Regions from separate parts of the Arthrobacter sp. 05L428 genome, predicted to be linked through region 2. Evidence: predicted binding sites of a transcription regulator. Region 2 holds the regulator's gene; the other holds the start of a gene.
What was found. Region 2 encodes HrcA, which represses chaperone genes, less so after heat shock. Its sites were predicted from a motif close to TTNGCACTCGNNNNNNNCGAGTGCNAA; they were not measured.
Positions count from the first base shown of each region.

Region 1: the regulator HrcA is predicted to act here: its motif matches at 5,995-6,021, upstream of AC1DH3_RS00155 (Hsp20/alpha crystallin family protein).

Region 1 covers NZ_JBFTNW010000001.1:20,519-27,617, forward strand. Annotated here, with positions in the region: gene dgoD (galactonate dehydratase) at 1-215, shown strand, start outside; gene AC1DH3_RS00120 (bifunctional 4-hydroxy-2-oxoglutarate aldolase/2-dehydro-3-deoxy-phosphogluconate aldolase) at 221-895, shown strand; gene AC1DH3_RS00125 (sugar kinase) at 892-1,881, shown strand; gene manD (D-mannonate dehydratase ManD) at 1,947-3,176, shown strand; gene AC1DH3_RS00135 (hypothetical protein) at 3,305-3,514, opposite strand; gene AC1DH3_RS00140 (DNA alkylation repair protein) at 3,631-4,728, opposite strand; gene AC1DH3_RS00145 (phosphatase PAP2 family protein) at 4,852-5,631, shown strand; gene AC1DH3_RS00150 (MerR family transcriptional regulator) at 5,661-5,948, opposite strand; gene AC1DH3_RS00155 (Hsp20/alpha crystallin family protein) at 6,098-6,523, shown strand; gene AC1DH3_RS00160 (DnaJ domain-containing protein) at 6,644-7,063, shown strand.
Region 2 covers NZ_JBFTNW010000001.1:1,250,276-1,257,374, forward strand. Annotated here, with positions in the region: gene lepA (translation elongation factor 4) at 1-547, shown strand, start outside; gene hemW (radical SAM family heme chaperone HemW) at 550-1,788, shown strand; gene AC1DH3_RS05810 (DUF4870 domain-containing protein) at 1,858-2,277, opposite strand; gene AC1DH3_RS05815 (DUF3097 domain-containing protein) at 2,400-3,254, opposite strand; gene hrcA (heat-inducible transcriptional repressor HrcA) at 3,487-4,500, shown strand; gene dnaJ (molecular chaperone DnaJ) at 4,581-5,708, shown strand; gene AC1DH3_RS05830 (16S rRNA (uracil(1498)-N(3))-methyltransferase) at 5,711-6,481, shown strand; gene AC1DH3_RS05835 (GerMN domain-containing protein) at 6,556-7,099, opposite strand, start outside.

The sequences.
Region 1 (7,099 bases), 1.2 Mb from region 2:
GCATCGGCATCCACTACAACCAGGGCGCCGAGGTCCTTGACTACGTGGTGGACAAGAGTCCGCTGAAATTCGTCGACGGCCACATCGAACGGCTGACCGGGCCTGGCCTGGGCATCGAGATCGACGAGGCCGTGGTCCGTGCCGCGGACAAGCGCGGCCACGCCTGGCGCGGACCGGTCTGGCGCCACCCCGACGGCGCCTTCGCAGAATGGTGAATGAGATGACATCCGAACCCACCCCCGAGAACCTGCTGGCCGGAATCCGTGAGACCCGCCTCGTGGCGATCGTGCGCGGCACCGATGGCGGGGCCGCCGCCAAGGCTGCCCTCGCGGCCATGGAGGAAGGCTTCCGCTACGTCGAGATCGCCCTGACCACCCCGGACGCGCTGGCCGCGATCCGCACGGTCCGTGCCGCCGCACCCGCCGGCTGCTTCGTCGGGGCCGGCACGGTCCTCACCGCCGCGGACGTGGAAGACGTCGCCGACGCCGGCGGACAGTTCATGGTGACGCCTTCGCTCGCCAGCTCCATCCAGGAAGCCGCCCGCCTGCGGATCCCCGTTCTGGCCGGGGCCCTCACCCCCAGCGAGGCCTACGAGGCGATGAACCGCGGTGCCACCGCGGTGAAGCTCTTCCCCGCCTCCATCGGCGGTCCCGGCTACCTCAAGGCACTCCGCGACCCCTTCCCCGGCATCCCGTTCATCGCCGTGGGCGGCGTCGGGCTCGACGAGGCGGCCGGGTACTGGGACGCCGGCGCTATCGCGGTCGGACTCGGCGGCCCGCTGTTCGGCGACGCCGGCTCGGGCGGGAACCTTGCCCCGATGCGCGAACGGGCCCGCGCCTTCGTCGACCTGGCGTCCGGATACGGCCGGCGGATGGCCGCGGAGCCTGCGCGGTGACCGTCGACCTGCTCACCCTGGGCGAATCGATGGTCTCGCTGCGCTCCGCGGGGCCGCTGTCCGCCGGCGGCAGCCTCGGCATGCACGTGGCCGGGGCGGAGTCCAACGTCGCCGTCGGCGTCGCCCGGCTGGGCCACAGTGTTGCCTGGGCCGGCGTCGTCGGCGCGGATCCGCATGGCGAGTTCATCCTCCGGCAGCTGCGCTCCGAGGGCATCGCGGTGCAGCACCGGGTGGATGGGGCCCGGGCCACCGGGGTGATGTTCCTGGAACGGCGCACGGCGGACATCAGCCGGGCCTACTACTACCGGGCCGGTTCCGCCGGGTCCACGATCAGCCGCGAGGACGTGGACCGGGCCTTCGTCGCCGGCCCGCGCGTCCTGCACCTGACCGGTATCACCGCCGCACTGAGCCCGGATGCCCGGCGTGCCGTCGAATACGCGGCCGCGCGCGGCGCAGCCGAAGGCCTGGCGGTCTCCCTCGACGTCAACTACCGCAGCAAACTGTGGTCCCGTGACGAGGCCCGCGCCGTCCTCACCCCGATCGCCCGGCACGCGACCGTCCTGGTCGCCTCCGACGACGAACTCGGGCTGGTCGCCGGCATGGGGGCCGCAGGCCTGGGGGACGCCGGCAGCGGGGCATGTCCCGAAGCCGCCGAACTGGCCATGGCCGCCGAGCTCCTGGAGCGCGGTGTCCGGGAGGTCGTGGTCAAGCGCGGCGCCGCCGGCGCCGGGGTCCACACCGCAGCCGGCCGCTGGGAGGCCCCCGCCGTGCCGGTGACCAGTATCGACACCGTCGGTGCGGGGGACGCCTTCACCGCGGGCTATCTTTCCGCCCTGCTCGACGGCGGCGACGTCGCCGCCCGCCTCAAGCGCGGCACCCTCGCCGGCGCCTTTGCGGTCAGCACCGCCGGTGACTGCGAGGGCCTCCCCAGCGCCGCGGAACTGGCGCTGCTGGATACCGCCCCGGACGGAAGCACCCAGCGCTAAGACCCCCAACCTTCCGGAACCATCCCGGAATCCCTCCCGACCGACACCGAAAGCCTGGACCAGCCGTGAAAATCATTGCCGCCGAAGTCTTTGTGACCAGCCCCTCCCGCAACTTCGTCACGTTGCGGATCACCACCGAGGACGGTGTCACCGGTATCGGCGACGCCACCCTCAACGGCCGTGAGCTGGCCGTCGCCGCGTACCTGAAGGAGCATGTTGCGCAGCTGCTGATCGGCAAGGACCCGCACCGGATCGAGGACACCTGGCAGTTCCTCTACCGGTCCTCGTACTGGCGCCGCGGCCCCGTCACAATGGCCGCGATCGCCGCCGTCGACATGGCGCTCTGGGACATCAAGGGCAAGCTGGCCGGCATGCCCGTCTACCAGCTGCTGGGCGGGGCGTCCCGGAACGGCCTGCGCGCGTACGGCCACGCCTCCGGCTCGGACCTGGAATCGCTGTTCGACTCGGTCCGCGAACACCTGGAGCTGGGCTACAAGTCGATCCGGATCCAGACCGCCGTGCCCGGCATCAAGGCCGTGTACGGGGTCGCGGCGCAGGCACAGGCCTCGGGGGAGCGGTACGACTACGAACCCGCCGGGCGCGGTGCGTTCCCGCAGGAGGAGGACTGGGACACCCGCGCCTACCTGCGGCACCTGCCGACGGTGTTCGAGGCGGTCCGGAACGAGTTCGGACCGGAAATCCCGCTGCTGCACGACGGGCACCACCGGATGACGCCGATCCAGGCCGCGAAGCTGGGCAAGGCGCTGGAACCCTACGACCTGTTCTGGCTGGAGGACTGCACCCCGGCGGAAAACCAGGAGGCGCTGCGCCTGGTCCGGCAGCACACCACCACGCCGCTGGCCATCGGTGAAATCTTCAACACCGTGTACGACTACCAGACCATCATCAAGGAACAGCTGATCGACTACGTCCGGGCCGCCTCCACGCACTTCGGCGGTATCTCGCCGCTGAAGAAAGTCATGGACTTCGCCGCGCAGTACCAGATCAAGTCCGGCTTCCACGGCCCCACGGACATCTCCCCGGTCGGGTTCGCCGCGCAGCTGCACGTGGGCCTGGCCATCCACAACTACGGGATCCAGGAATACATGCAGCACTCGGATGCAACCAACGAGGTCTTCGAGCAGTCCATGACCTTCGTTGACGGCTACCTGCACCCGGGGGAGACCCCCGGCATCGGCGTCGAGTTCAACGAGGAGGCCGCCGCGGCCTACCCGTACCAGCAGGCCTACCTGCCCTACAACCGCCTCGTCGACGGCACCGTCCATGACTGGTGATTGGCCACGGCTGGTGAACCGCCGCTGAAGCCAAAAAGGTCCCGGGCGGCGATTCGCAGCTCAGCCGCCCGGGACCTGGTCTGGTTAGCGGCCGGGGCGCGTCGTCCCCGGGCCGCCGCGCCCGCGGCCTAGCGGACGACTTCCCGTGTCATCCCGAAGGGGACCTGGTCCGAAAGTGCGGCCGTGTAGTGCCCCGGCTTGTGCCGGGTCAGCAGGATGCCGTGGGTGCCGGTGAGCATGGCGAGCCGCTGCAGCCCCTGGACGGCGTCGTTGAGCCGGTCGTCCAGGAGTTGGCGATTGTCGACCTGGATCTCGATGCATTCGCTTGCTGTCGTCATCGCACTGTCTTTCCGGGAGGTGGTCGCCGCGGGGCCAACGGCTGAAGCGAGGATAACGTCTGATTTAAATGTGAGTCAAATCACCACGCGGGCACGCCGCCGTCCGTTTCCGGAGCCTAGGTCAGCACCGTGAAACCGGCCCCCGGATAGCGCACCCCGTTGACCTGCGGCTGCAGCGCGTGGTCGCCGGGGTGGTGGACCCGGGTGGTCATCTGGCGGAAGGCGTGGCGCTTCGAAAATGTCCTGGATTCACCCGGCCCGAGGACGGCCGTGCCGAGCTTGAACACTTTGTCCGCGAGGACGCCGTTGGCTTTGGCGTAGTGCACCACGTAGTCGACGGCGATGCGGGCCTCCGCCGGGCCGGTGTTGGCGACGTCGAAATCGAAGCCCAGGTCTCCCGGCAGTTCCACGACGGTGCGGTCGAGTCGGGGAGGCGTCACGGCGAGCGACGCCGGCGCGAAGCCGAGCAACTCCAGCGCGCCGGGGTGGGCCTTCTTGACCAGGGTCCGCAGGCCGTGGCGGACCACCCTGGCGGTGTTCGCGTCCGGCTCCGCCAGCCAGCGCGCTGCGGCGGCGACCACTTCGTCGGGGGCATGCCGGGCCAGGTCGTTCAGGTGGTTGGCCACCGACCGCCGGACATCCTCGACCGGGTCGCGGTACAGGGCGTCCAGGATCGGGAGGGTTGCCGCCGGCCGGGCCGTGAGTCCGGGAACACGGATTGCCCACGGCAGGTACGCCCGGGTGCCCTCGCTGGCGAGCCGTCGGACCTGCCAGTCGGGGTGGCTGGTCCAGCGCTGGATGACCGTCAGGGCCCGGTCGAGGTCCGCATCCAGGAGCCGCCGGATGGCGAATTCACCCGTGAGCCGCGGAGTCAGCTCGGCGAGCAGCGACAAGCAGTCCTCGAAATCGGCGGGGCCCCTCCGGGCAAGGGCGAGGGTGGCGGCCGCCTCGCTGACCGGCCAGATCATCCAGCCGGTGAAGTCCGGGTCCTTCAGCGCCTGGCGGAAGACCGCCGCCGCAGCGGTGTAGTCGGCGGGCAGATCGGTGAGCAGGGCGCTGCTGAGCAGGTCGGTGCGTTCGCGCAGGCCCAGCCCGTCCAGCTGCCCGGCCGTGCCGGCCAGTTGCGGGAAGCGGCGGCCGGGGGAAGCAGCGGCAAGGATCCGTCCCAGCGAGCCGACCACCCCGGGGTTGATCAGTTCGTTCATGACACCCATGGGTTCAGGCTACCGGCGGGAACGGCGCGGGACCGGCTGCCGGTCCGACGCGCCCGCGGCGCGGGAACCGGGATATTCTTCACGTTGGGAATGTCCACACACGGCGCAGAGGCGGATACGGCAATGGCAGAGCAGAAAACCGGGCAATCCGGCTGGTGGCGGGTCTTCCATGACAAGTTTGTGGTGGAGGAGCGCTACATGAGCGTGGATGCGCGGCGGAATCTGTACCGGATCGCCGTCGGGCTTATGGTCGTCGGCGTCGTGGCGTTCATTGCCATCCTGGTTAGCGTGCTGCAGCACGGCGGTATCACCGCCGTTGACGAGCCGGTGCGCTCCGGGCTCGTGGCCCTGCGCGGGGAGCCGGCCACGACCATCATGATCATCCTGGCCATTGTCTTCGGACCCATCGGCCTGCCGATCATCATCCTGGTGTTCACGGTGGCGTGGGGGCTGCTGGCCAAGCACGCCTGGCGGCCGATGGTGCTGGCCGGTGGCATGCTGACCGGGGTCATCCTGGCCCAGATCATCGGCCGGTCGGTCGGCCGGCAGCGCCCGCCGGTGGACCTTATGCTCTTCGGGGCTGACTCCACGTTCTCGTTCCCGTCAGGCCACGTCTTGGGCGCCTGTGACTTCCTGCTGATCACCACGTTCCTGATCTTTTCCCGCCGCAAGAACCCGAAAGCCGCCGTCGCGGGCTTCGCCGTAGCCGGCATCGGGATCTTCTTCGCCGCGCTCAGCCGGCTGTACCTCGGCTACCACTGGACCACCGATGCCCTTGCCTCGCTGTCCATCTCGTTCGTGATCCTGGGCGCCGTGATCCTGCTGGACACCTGGCGGACCGCCAGGATCCCGGGCGAGCGGATCACCGGTGAACTCTCCAAGCAGGAGACCGGCGCGGAGTAGGCGCCGGCGAAGACGGGGCGCGCTGCCGGTCAGCGCGCCCCGCGTCGTTTAAGCTCCGCACGGAGCTTGGCATTAGCCGTTTCCAGTTCCAGCACCTTGGCGACGCCGGCGAGGTTCAGCCCCTCGTCCAGCAGCTCACTGATCCGCCGCAGCACCACCAGATCCGTCTCGCTGTACTGCCGCGTTCCGCCCGCCGTGCGGTCCGGGGTCAGGAGTCCCCTGCGCTCGTAAAGCCGGATGTTCTGCGGCCCGGTCCCGACCAGCTGAGCCACCACGGAGATCGCGTACACCCCGACGTCCGCTTCACGTTCCGCCATGGCTCACGTCCCTTCGTGTGGTCGAAAAATTTCCTGTTGCATCAGTTTGGCACTGGTGCTATAAAAAATCTATATCCACCACCACAGATAACCGAGTGGGCTGGATAGGCAGGAAGATTCAAGACTCTCGTATGAAGGAGTGGGAAATGATGTTGATGCGTACGGACCCGTTCCGTGAATTGGACCGGCTGACCCAGCAAGTCTTCGGAACGGCGGCGCGGCCCGCCGCCATGCCGATGGACGCGTGGCAGGAGGACGGCGAATTCGTCGTCGCGTTCGATCTTCCCGGCGTCAATGTTGACTCGGTGGATCTCGACATCGAGCGCAACGTCCTGACCGTCAGGGCCGAACGGCGCGACCCGACGCAGCCCAACGTTGAATTGATCGCCTCGGAACGGCCGCGCGGAGTATTCAGCCGCCAGCTGATCCTGGGCGACACGCTGGACACCGACAAGGTCAAGGCGAGCTACGCCGACGGCGTCCTGACGCTCCGGATTCCGGTGTTGGAGCAGGCCAAGCCGCGGAAGATTGAAATCACGCACACGCAGGACAAGATGCAGGAGATCGGGAAGTAACAGCGCCGGCGGCGGACGCTTCGGACCGCTGGCGGTGCGGGGATCCGGCCGGCCGGAACGTGCGGCCGGATCCCCGCCTGATCGGCCCGAGCCCCGTCCGGCCAGCCAGGAGGTGAGCCGATGAACCGCGACCCGCGCGGCTTCTACGCCGCGTTGCACGTCGCGCCGGATGCGTCTCCGGCCGAGATCCAGCGCTCCTTCCGCGCGCTGATGCGCCGCCGCCATCCCGACGTCGAAGCGGCCGCCGGTGCGGCGTCCGGAGGCGGCCCGGATGCCCGGCCCGGCGCCGGGTCTGACGGCGGGGAGGAGGCGCGCCGCATCCTTGAGTCGTTCTCGGTGCTGCGGAATCCTGACGCGCGGGCCGCCTATGACGCCGCCGGTTCCGCGGCCCGGCCGGCCCGCCCGGCCCGCGTGGCAGACACCGGGGGCACCGCCGCCGGCCGCACCGCCGTCGGCCGGGACATTCCGGTGCGGCACCACCGAGGCGGGCAGCCGGTGCTGCGCGTGACCCCGGTGCGGTGGGAGCGGGGGCCGGAGTGACGCGGGAACCAGGGGCGGTGCCGCGTGCCGCACCAG
Region 2 (7,099 bases):
GAGCCGCCGCGGCGTCATGGGCGGCATGGACTACCTCTCCGAGGACCGGGTGGAGATCCGCTACCGCCTGCCGCTGGCCGAAATCGTCTTCGACTTCTTCGACATCCTGAAGTCCAAGACCCGCGGCTACGGCTCGCTGGACTGGAAGGCCGATGGCGACCAGGTCGCCGATCTGGTCAAGGTGGACATCATGCTCCAGGGCGAACAGGTCGACGCCTTCAGCGCCATCACCCACCGCGACAAGGCCTATGCCTACGGTGTAATGATGACCGGCAAGCTGCGCGAACTCATCCCGCGGCAGCAGTTCGAGGTGCCGATCCAGGCTGCCATCGGCTCCCGGATCATCGCCCGCGAAAGCATCCGGGCCATCCGCAAGGACGTCCTGGCCAAGTGCTACGGCGGCGACATCACCCGAAAGCGCAAGCTGCTGGAGAAGCAGAAGGAAGGCAAGAAGCGCATGAAGATGGTGGGCCGCGTCGAGGTCCCGCAGGAGGCCTTCATCGCCGCACTCACCACGGACGAGTCCAAGGACAAGGCCAAGAAGTAGCCATGCCAAGTGCGCTTCCCCTCGGTGACCCCGCGCCGTCGGACGGGCTGCTGCCCGGCCAGGCGCTGGAGGGCGCCGCGGACCGGGCCTTCGGGCTCTACGTCCACATTCCGTTCTGCGCCGTGCGCTGCGGCTACTGCGACTTCAACACGTACACCGCCACGGAACTCGGCGGCGGCGCCTCGCAGGACGCCTACGCGGACACCGCCGTCGCGGAAGTGGACTTCGCCGGGCGGGCGTTGAAAGCCTCCGGCCTCCCGGAGCGCCGGCTCAGCACGGTGTTCTTCGGCGGCGGCACCCCCACGCTTCTCCCGGCCGGGGACCTGGCCCGCATCCTGGCCGCCGCGATCGACACCTGGGGCCTCGAGCCCGGCGCCGAGGTCACCACGGAAGCCAACCCGGATTCGGTCACGCCCGAATCCCTGCAATTGCTCGCCGACGCCGGCTTCACCCGGGTCTCCTTCGGCATGCAGTCCGCGGTGCCCCACGTGCTCAAGGTCCTCGACCGCACCCACACGCCCAGCCGTGTGCCGCAGGTGGTCCAGTGGGCGCGTGAGGCGGGCCTCGCGGTCAGCCTGGACCTGATCTACGGCACCCCGGGGGAGTCGCTGGAGGACTGGCGCTCCTCCCTGGAGACCGCACTGTCCTACGGCCCGGACCACATCAGCGCCTACGCGCTGATCGTCGAGGAGGGCACGAAACTCGCCGCCCAGATCCGGCGCGGCGAGGTTCCGGGGATCGACGACGACGACCATGCCGCCAAATACGAACTGGCCGATGAACTGATCTCCGCGGCCGGGCTGGGCTGGTATGAAGTAAGCAACTGGGCGCGCACGCCGGACCAGGCCTGTCGCCATAACCTGGCCTACTGGCGCGGGGATGACTGGTGGGGCATCGGCCCCGGAGCGCATTCGCACGTCGGCGGGGTCCGCTGGTGGAACGTCAAGCACCCCACGGCCTACGCCGGTAGGCTCGCGGCAGGCGTCTCGCCCGCGGCCGGGCGGGAGACTCTCGACGCCGAGACCCGCAACGTGGAGCGCGTCATGCTCGAAGCCAGGCTGGTCACCGGCCTGGAAATCCCGAGTCTGGGCGGGCTGGGGGATACCGGACGGCACGCGGTCGCCGGACTGATCGCCGACGGGCTCGTTGAGCCTGCGGAAGCGTTCAAGGGCCGGCTGGTGCTCACGCTCAAGGGCCGGCTCCTAGCCGACGCCGTGGTCCGCCGGATCCTCCCGGACTAGGTAGTCAGCCCATGCGGGCCGGAAGTGTCCGATCGCGTTGGGCGCGCGGGCCGGAAATGTCCGTTCGCGCTACTTGATCCAGCGGAGGTTGTATTCGTAGCGGTGCGGCTGGCCGCGGTTGACGTGGATGCCGGCGGCCACCGAGAAGCAGGCGAGGGCAATCCAGATGGCGGTCGCCAGGACTGCGAACAGGTTGCCCACCACCGGGACGAAGACCAGCAGATTGGCTACCACCGCAGCGATGGTGGGCGGAAGCGTAAAGTTCAGCGCCTCCTTCGACTCCTGCGCCGTGAACGGGCCGCGGTCCTTGAAGATCAGGTAGATCAGCAGCGCGGGAATGCAACCCAGAATGCCGCCAAAGTGCGCCAGGGTGGCCCATTGCCGGTCCTCGCTTGCCGTCAACGGCAGAGCATTTGCGGGAACGCCATGGTACTGCGACTGGCCATGGCCGGCCTGGTGATCCGTGTGTTCGCGTGCGTCTTCTGCCACGTTTCGTCCTTTGGATTGCGGTGGAGCGTAGGTACCTGTACGAGCCGCGGCCGCAACAGAATGCAGCGGCCGCCCTACCAAGAATACTTGCTCGGACCGCGAACTAAAGCACGAGGAGGCGGCTACGGCACCGTGAGGAAGTCGATGACCTCTTCGACCCGGCCCAGCAGGGAGGGCTCCAGGTCCGCGTAGCTGCGGACCGCGCCGAGGAGTTTCTGCCAGCCCAGGCCGATGTCCTCCTTGGTGCTGTGCGGCCAGCCGAAGGCCGTCAGGATGCCGGTCTTCCAGTCCACCCCGCGCGGAATCACCGGCCACCGCTCAATGCCCAGGGCGGCAGGGCGGATGGCCTGCCAGACGTCGACGTACGGGTGCCCGACGATCAGCACGTTGCCGGCCGCGCCCGGGGAGGCCATCACCGCGTCGGCGATTCGCGACTCCTTCGAGTCTGGAACAAGGTGGTCCACCAGGACGCCGAGGCGACGGCCGGGGCCGGGCCGGAACTCCTTCACGGCGGCAGCGAGGTCGTCGATGCCGTGCAGCGGCTCGACCACGATGCCCTCGACGCGGAGGTCGTCACCCCAGACTTTCTCGACGAGTTCGGCGTCGTGCTTGCCTTCCACCCAGATCCGGCTGGCCTTCGCGACCTGGGCACGCTGTCCCTCCACCCGGACCGAACCGGAGGCGGTGCGCGCGCCGACTCCGGCACCCGCCGCGGGAACCCGCGGGGCGGGCGGCATCAGCCGGATGGGCTGGCCCTCGAGCAGGAAGCCGAAGCCGAGGCGGAAGGATCGGGACTTGCCGCGCCGGTCCTCGAGGGCCACGACGTGCATGCCGCCGGACTTCTCCACCCGGGTTACGGCGCCCACCCAGCCGGACTGCACGTCCTCCAGCACCATGCCGCGCTCCACCGGGATCTCGGGCAGCTGGGCCTTGGCGGGCGCGGAGAGATCCTGCGGGCCCCAATTCTGGTACGACATCTGCTACACACTGCTTTGCACTCGGGAATTACGGGGGACAGAACGGCGGCGCGGCCTGTGGTGTGCCGGGAAACACCAGTCCCGGGGCTCACGCCCGCAGCGAATCCAATGCTAACAACGGCGCGACTCATATTAGACTGGTTAGCACTTAGGCATGTCGAGTGCTAACCCCGGGTGTTCCTGCACGCGCGGCGGCACCGGCGAACCGATACGGGTCGATTGGAGGTGGAGAGTGAGCGAGCCACGCAAACTCGAAGTGCTGCGCGCCATCGTGGAGGACTACGTCCATTCCCGCGAGCCGGTAGGATCCAAGGCCCTGGTGGAACGGCACCATCTGGGCGTGTCCAGCGCCACGATCCGCAATGACATGGCCGCCCTGGAAGACGAGGGCCTGATCACGGCGCCGCATACCAGCGCCGGCCGGATTCCCACGGACAAGGGCTACCGCCTGTTCGTGGACCAGATTTCGGCCGTCAAACCCCTCTCTCCGGCGGAGCGCCGCGCCATCCAGGCGCTGCTCGAGGGGTCCGATGACCTCGACGACGTGCTGGACCGGACAGTGCGGCTGCTATCGCAGCTGACGAACCAGGTCGCCGTCGTGCAGTACCCGCTGTTGAGCCGGGCCCGCGTCCGGCACATCGAATTCGTGCTCCTGGCGCCGCGCAAGGTACTCACGGTCCTGATCGCGGATACGGGCAAGGTGGAACAGCGGGTGATCGACGTCGGCCAGGACTTCGGCGACGACGCCCTCGCCGAACTCCGCACCCTGTTCCTGGCCAGGCTCTCCGGCACCCCGTTGAGCTTGCTGCCCCAGTCGCTGCAGGCCGTGGTGGACAGCTGTCCGCCGGTGCGGCGGGGACCCGCCCAGGCCCTGGCCCGCGGGCTTGAATCGCTTGCCGCGAGCAGCCGCGAGGAACGGATGGTCATGGCCGGGACCGCCAACCTGGCCAGGTCCAATGTGGATTTCCCGCTGAGCATCGGACCCGTGCTCGAAGCGCTTGAAGAGCAGGTGGTGATGCTGCGCCTGCTCAGCGACATGGCGGAGGACCCGCGCGGCGTCACGGTAAGCATCGGCCGGGAGAACCCCTACGACGGCCTGTCCGAAGCGTCCGTGGTGGCCACCGGCTACGGACCGGACGCCACGGCCAAGGTCGGAGTCCTTGGCCCCACCCGGATGGACTACCCCACCACCATGGCCGCCGTCCGTGCGGTGGCCCGCTACCTTTCGCGGATCCTCGGGCCCTGACGGGCCGGATCCGGAACCGGACTTCTTGCCAACTACAGGCAGTGCCCCACTGGCAGTACAAAAAGGAAGAGATACAGACTTTGAGCAGCCACTATGACGTTCTTGGAGTCTCCCGTGAAGCCACGGGGGAAGAGATCAAGAAGGCCTACCGCAAGCTTGCGCGGACCCTGCACCCGGATGTGAACCCCGGTGATGACGCTTCCGAGCGCTTCAAGGCGGTCACCCATGCCTACGAGGTGCTTTCCGACCCGCAAAAGCGCCGGGTCTACGACACGACGGGCAACGAGAACGGGAACGACAACGGCTTCGGCGGCGGCTACGCCGGCCAGGGCTTCGCCTTCCAGGACATCTTCGAAACCTTCTTCGGCGGCGCCGGCAGCCAGGGCGGCCCCGCCTCCCGGGTGCGGCGCGGCCAGGACGCCCTGATCAGCGTCCGGATCGACCTGCGCGACGCCGTCTTCGGGGTCAACAAGAAGCTCGAAGTGGACACCGCCGTCACCTGCCCCACCTGTGAGGGTTCCTGCTGCCGCGAAGGCAGCCACCCCGAGCGCTGCGACATTTGCGGCGGCAGCGGCCAGGTCCAGCGCGCCGTGCGTTCCATCCTCGGCCAGGTCATGACCACTGCCCCCTGCGGCAGCTGCGAGGGCTTCGGCACGGTGATCAAGGATCCCTGCAACGAATGCGCCGGCCAGGGCCGCATCCGCAGCCGCCGCTCGCTTACCGTCAAGGTTCCCGCCGGCGTCGCTACCGGCACCCGCATCCAGCTCTCCGGCCAGGGTGAGGCCGGTCCTGCCGGCGGCCCGTCCGGTGACCTGTACGTCGAGATCCGGGTCAACAACGACCCCACCTACGTGCGCGAAGGCGACGACCTGCACGCTAGCCTGAACATCCCGATGACGGCGGCCGCGCTCGGCACAGAGCTGACCCTTGAGACCTTTGACGGTCAACAGGAAATCGACGTCAAGGCCGGCACCCAGTCCGGCGAGGTCATCACGCTGCGTGGCCTGGGCGTCACGCACCTGCGCGGCTACGGCCGCGGAGACCTCAAGGTCCACCTGCAGGTGGATACCCCCGCGAAGCTCGACGCCGCCCAGGAAGACCTGCTGCGCCAGCTCGCCAAACTCCGCGGCGAGCAGTTCACCGAAGGGAAGCTTGCCGCCAGCGGCGGTGTCTTCGCGAAGCTGCGGGACCGGCTCGGTAACCTGTAGCGGTGAGCAACCCGGTCTTCTTCACCCCCGCAGGCACCCTGGACCAGCTGGTCCCCGGCGCGACGTTCGTCCTCGAAGGCGCCGAGGCGCGCCACGCGGTGACGGTCAAGCGCCTGGCCGTGGGGGAGCCGGTGGACATCGCCGACGGCGCCGGCAAGCGGATCACCGGCACCGTGACGGCCGCCGCGCCGCAGGAGCTGACGGTGGAGTGCGGCGAGGTCGTGACCGAGCCAAGGCCTGACGTTCGGCTGGTGCTGGTGCAGGCCCTGGCCAAGGGCGACCGCGACGAGCTGGCGGCTGAGACCGCGACCGAATTGGGGATTGACGCCGTCGTGCCCTGGCAGGCCGAACGCTCGATCGTCCGCTGGAAACCCGAACGCGCGGCGAAGGCGCACGCCAAATGGCAGTCCGTGGTGACGGCAGCCGCGAAGCAGGCACGCCGCGCCTGGATTCCGGAGGTCCGCGCCGCGGTGGACGGCAACGGCCTGCAGGCGGCCGTAGCCGCCGCGGACCTGGCCGTGATCCTGCACGAGGACGCGGTTCGGCCCCTGCGGCAGGTGCTGGAGGCCTGGCACCAGCAGGCCGGCGACGGCGGTGTGGCCCGCGAGGTGCTCCTGATCGTGGGCCCCGAGGGCGGCATCAGCCCCCGCGAGGTCACCCGGCTGTGCGATGCGGGAGCCGTCACCGCCCTGCTGGGCCACCACGTGCTGCGTTCTTCCACCGCCGGCCCCGCCGCCACGGTGCTGGCCAGCGACGTCCTGGGACGTTGGTAGGGGCAAGCAGTAGTAGGACAGGCCAGGCGCCGCGCCCGTGCGGGTCCGCCGGGTGCCTGCCTTAGCGGAATGCCTTAGCGGACAGTGAACCCGCGGGTATCTACGTTCAGGTCCTGGACCTTGCTGCTGGGATCGACCTGCGACACGCGGACCTCATACTCACCGGGACCGAGGTTCAACGAGAGGTTGAACAGGCCGGGCTTCGAGGCATCGGCGGAGGCCGTGATGTTGCCGTCCAGATAGGGCGTCTTGCTGGCGCCGTCGACCCGCAGGATCTCCCAGCGCAGCTTTCCGCCCGGGACCGTGCTCCGGCCGGAAATCTTGACCGCGCCGTCCGCCACCTCGGTGCCCTCCTGCGGATCGATGATCCACACAGGCGCCACCATTCCGGCGCTGCGCGAGGTCGGTGAACCGAGCCGGACCCGGTTGAAGGCGACGTAGTCGGTGTGCCCGTCGACGAGGATGACGACCTGGATCTGCTGCCCGGTATCGGTCAGCCCGGCGCTGGCACCGGCGGCCGTGGCCGTGTAGACGAGCTGCTGGATCGCGCGTTCGGCCATGTCGGCGTCGACGTTGCTGTTGAACGCATCGGCGGACACATCCACCGTGATCACGTTC